Regions from separate parts of the Undibacterium sp. Di26W genome, predicted to be linked through region 1. Evidence: riboswitches for the same ligand, from Rfam matches in the RefSeq annotation. Region 1 holds a riboswitch; the other holds the start of a gene.
The links. A riboswitch is a leader RNA that binds a small molecule or an ion and turns the genes downstream of it on or off. The one in region 1 is predicted to bind thiamine pyrophosphate.
Positions count from the first base shown of each region.

Region 2: it holds a riboswitch for thiamine pyrophosphate, as region 1 does, so the genes downstream of both, ACO0LM_RS11165 (TonB-dependent siderophore receptor) here and thiC (phosphomethylpyrimidine synthase ThiC) in region 1, are expected to answer to the same signal.

Region 1 is NZ_JBMPOR010000029.1:53,744-56,209, forward strand. Features, by position in the region: gene thiC (phosphomethylpyrimidine synthase ThiC) at 1-1,084, opposite strand, end outside; TPP riboswitch at 1,161-1,270, opposite strand; gene ACO0LM_RS25495 (diguanylate cyclase) at 1,341-2,466, opposite strand, start outside.
Region 2 is NZ_JBMPOR010000007.1:151,629-154,094, forward strand. Features, by position in the region: gene ACO0LM_RS11165 (TonB-dependent siderophore receptor) at 1-1,247, opposite strand, end outside; TPP riboswitch at 1,315-1,414, opposite strand; gene ACO0LM_RS11170 (hypothetical protein) at 1,742-2,266, shown strand; gene rarD (EamA family transporter RarD) at 2,300-2,466, opposite strand, start outside.

The sequences.
Region 1 (2,466 bases):
TGATGGAACCACCACGTGAGACGATGCCGGTCAGACGCTTGGCAGTCATCGGCACATATTGCAGGCGTACACCGGCGTGGATGGTGAAATAATCGACGCCTTGTTCAGCCTGTTCTATCAGGGTGTCACGGAAGATTTCCCAAGTCAGGTCTTCGGCCTTGCCGTTCACTTTTTCCAGTGCCTGGTAGATAGGCACGGTACCGATAGGCACGGGTGAATTACGGATGATCCATTCACGGGTTTCGTGTATGTGTTTGCCGGTCGACAAATCCATCACATTGTCGCCGCCCCAGCGTATCGCCCAAGTCATTTTTTCGACTTCTTCACCGATGGAAGAGGTCACTGCAGAATTGCCGATATTGGCATTGATCTTGACCAGGAAATTACGGCCTATGATCATGGGCTCGATTTCAGGATGATTGATATTGGCCGGAATAATTGCACGGCCACGGGCGATTTCTGAACGTACGAATTCTGGCGTGATTTCGTCAGGTATCGCAGCACCAAAAGACTGGCCAGGATGTTGCCGGCCCATGACTTCTGCCAGCTTGTTACCCATGGGGCCAGAGGCTTTCAGGTTTTCCAGGTATTCTTTCCTGCGCAAATTTTCGCGGATAGCAACAAATTCCATTTCCGGCGTGATAACGCCCTGTCGCGCATAATGCATTTGCGAGACATTCCTGCCTGCCAGTGCACGACGTGGCAAGCGCTTGAGATTGAAGCGCAATTCGGCCAGCTTGGGGTCATGCAGGCGGGCTATGCCGTATTCGGATGTCGGGCCAGCCAGTTCTTCGGTGTCATTACGCTCGGCTATCCAGGCACCGCGTACTGACGCCAGGCCGGACCGGATGTCGATTTTGACAGCAGGGTCGGTATAAGGGCCAGACGTGTCATAAACATAGATAGGCGGATTTTTTTCTGAACCAAACATGGCAGGTGTATCAGACTGGCTGATTTCGCGCATGGGCACACGAATATCGGGACGACTGCCCTGTACATAGGTCTTGCGGGAATTCGGTAGTGGCTGTATGGCTGCCTCGTCTACCGTGGCGGTAGCGGACAAGAATTGCGGGTTGGCGTTCATTTTGGCTCCTTTGCTTTGTTGGCATGGAGCCAGCAAAGGAGTTTCCAAAGTCGGGATGCTCACGCTGACGGTGGCAAAAAGTCTTCGGCAGCTTCCCTTCGCTGGCATTATCCAGATCAGGTTCGAGGGTATTTCTCACCCGACATCACGATTCATAGCGTGATGGCAGGACCCCTAGCATTTTTTCTTCGGGTCTTATAAAAAAACAGGACCGCGACGAGGGCAGATTATACGACTTTTATTTTAGCCGTGGTGCTTATTTAGCTTCTTCCGGTGAGACACACTGTAGCTCTGCTACATCTGCGACAATATTGCTGCCTTGCACTTTTATCGGCCCGTGAACTTCAGTCAACTCCACCATACCGGCTTTGATGGCAGCCGATAAATCATGGTCCAGTACCGGCAAGGCATCTTCATACGCAATCAGTAATTTGTTAACGCCATAGGCGCGATTGCGCCCATTGACCTTACCCAGATACAGGGCCATGTCGGCAATCTGCAGGGCTTTTTCCCAATTACAGACCAATTCGGGGATGCCGGAAAACGGTAGGCTGATAAAGCCGGCGGTCATGGTCACTGCGATTGAGACACCATCGACATTCACACTGGCTTCACCGATGACGCGCAGTATGCGTTCCACCAGATTCTTCAATTGTGCTGGATTCGAGCGCGGTGAATAAATCAAAAATTCTTCTCCCCCCCAACGCAGCACCATATCCGTATCGCGCACTGTATTGCGCAAGCGTTGTGCCACTTCCATTAACACCACGTCACCGGCAGCATGGCCGTAACTGTCATTGATATTTTTAAAATGATCGATATCCATGAGTATCAGGCAGTCCGGGTTTTCCAGACTGTCCTCGCGACGCTCACCTTCCGGCAAGATCACCCTGCTCTTCATCAGGTCGACGAAAGAGCGGCGGTTGTACAAACCAGTCAGGGGATCACGCACGGCATGAAACTCCAGTTGCTGGTTGACTTCGCGCAGTTTCTCGTTGGTCTTGCGTACCCGTTGGTAGAGAAAGAAAATGACGATACCTATCATCACCATCACTACTGCAGCCAGCAATAAAATAATTTGCTGCAGCTGACGATTTTTAATTTCAGCATCCTTGAGCTGATTCTCGCGGGCCAGCAATTCAATCTGCTTTTGTCTTTGTTGCGCATTGAACTGTTCTTGCAAAGTCGCAACGGCGCGGGCGCGGTCGGACCGAAACAATTCGTCACTGAGTTTTTGCTGCTCACGTACGACTGCCAGTGCCTCTTTGTGCATGCCTGCGGTTTCGTACATCGCCCCAATTTCACTCAACAGGCTTTCCATCTCCGACTTGGAACCGGTTTCCATGAAATACTTTTTGGCCTCGTTGATATACGTGATGCCC
Region 2 (2,466 bases), on a different contig from region 1:
CCGGTTTTATTGGTGGATGGTGCTACTGCCACAGGACGGAACAAATTGCTGCTGCCCACATAGTCATACACGTAGTCACCAAAATAATCTTTACGTTGTGAATTGCTGAGGCCGACAGCCAGCTCATGCTGCATACCACCAAGACTGAATTTACCATTCAGTTGTGCTTGTGTACCCCACTGTGATTTGGATTCATTCACGCTCTGGTAGTCATACACGTCATAGTCACCATTTGCGCAATAGCCGGGGTAGAGATTCGCTGCACCACAGCCATACGGGAAGGCCGTGTAATCATCACGTTTGAATTCATGCTTGTTGGCAGACAGGCTGGCTTGCCAGTCCTGGTTGATCTGGTATTCAAAACGCAAGCCCAGATTGCTGTTGCGGGTATCCACCGGTTTGGCCCAGGGCTGCACATTCAGCATCAGGTCCGCTGGCACGCCGCGTGGCAAATCTGTGCCATTGAATAATTGAAAACCGGGAACCGACAACTGCGATTTATGCTGATAGTCAGCATCGATCTGCAGCAGTGCCTGAGGTGTGATATGCCAGTCAAATGCGGCGGATACAAACTGGCGTTCGCCATCCGCACCTTTGACATACGAACGCAAACGTTCACCGGCGGCATTGATGCGGAAACCAAACTGGCGGTCGCTGGTATTGTCGCTGATATCTGCTGCGCCATACAGCGTGCCACGTTCACTGATTTCCAGATTGACGGAACGCAACGGTGCACTGGTCGGGCGTTTGGTCACATAGTTGATGATGCCGCCCGGCGTCGCAAAGCCAGCCTGGAAACCGGCAATGCCTTTGAGTATTTCTATGCGTTCCTTGTTTTCCAGCGGGATGGAGGCATCGCCTGGAATGGCAAAACCATCCTTGCGGTAGCTGGATGAATTGTCGAGGGCAAAACCGCGTATCGAGAATTGTTCGGCATAACCAATGGCATTGTAGGCGTCATTCACGCTGGCATCGAATTTCATCGCATCGGTGGTCTGGCGCACGCGCAAATCCTGCATCTGGCTGCTGGTCATCACATTCACAGAGAATGGGGTATCGACCAAAGCCGTTTCGATAAAGCCGGATGCCTTGCTGCGTTCTGCTTTGCCTTCGGATGTCTTGTTGCCCGTTACCACGACTTCAGGCAGGGATTTTTCTGTAGTCTGGGCCTGTGCCTGGGGTAATAATGTAAATGCCTGTGCAATGGAAAATGCCAGCAGGGCAGGACGAAATGATGGTTCAGACATGGTGTGCTCTTTATTTGCGCTTTAATGCGTTGTGGATGACAGCGCGGGAGCAAACAAAGAAACGGAAGGACGGGACTTTGCGCTTCCCTTCGCTGGCATTATCCAGATCAGGTAGAAGGGACTCTCTCACCCGGAAACATTGGCTTCCAGGACCCCTAGCGAAGCCCGTACTTTAACATGAAAGCGGGAACAGGACTTGTAACGCGACTTGAACAGTGGTTTGGTGTCTAGTGTAGTGCTGCAACACTACACTAGCGGATTCTCAATGTTATCAAGGAAAATTTCTTTAGGACTTACGCAAAACCGCCCCAGTTGCGTTGCAGTTCCTCTCCTAGGAGCCGCGTACATTCGTACTGTCTTCGTCGCCGCACCTTGCTGGGACAATTTTGTGTAAGTCCTATCCTTAATAGTTGTTGAAACAACTGCATGTATAATTGGCAAATGATATTTGTTCGGGTCGCCATTTATTCACGCTTAACCACATCCATTTCAATATGCCTATGTCCAATTTCCAGCGTTTGTTTTTAAGTTTTTGCTTGCTCAATGCTGCTTCAGCCATCGCGCAAGAAGCCACGCCTGCGCCAGAATACACACTGAAACGCGAGGACCCCTCGACTGGCTCGCGTATCAGGCAAGATGCCGTGACGGGTATCAGGGTACCTGTCAATAAATCGTATGCTGAGTTGACGAGCGAGCAAAAAGCCAAGGTGCGTTCATTGTATGAACACCTGGATGAAACGGATGAACCACCGTATCCATTAAAAGGCACCAAAGAAATTCTCAGGGCGATTTCAAATGCCCAGGATGTACTTCATCTGCAAGGGGATTTGTCGGTCTTTGTTGAAGTCAATGCTGATGGAACCCCGAATGCCGTTGGCGTCATAAAATCACCGGATGAACGGATGACAAACCTGGTGGCGACGGCATTGATACATGAACGATATAAGCCAGGCTTGTGCAAGGGAACACCATGCAAAATGCAATTTCCCTTGCGTATCAAATTAGGCGTAACACAATGAGCACGAGTCTTCGTGCCGTGAGGCTCTTTGATCTCATTGGCGACCTTGGGCAGCTTGCTTACCTGTACTTTCAACTGACCTGAAATTGCGCCAAAGACCCTCGCAAGAATAGACGATGAGTGCAGCCCAGATGGCTACAAAGCCGAGCATTCTGCCAGAGTCAAAAGGCTCGTGATACAGCCATACGCCGAGCAGCAACT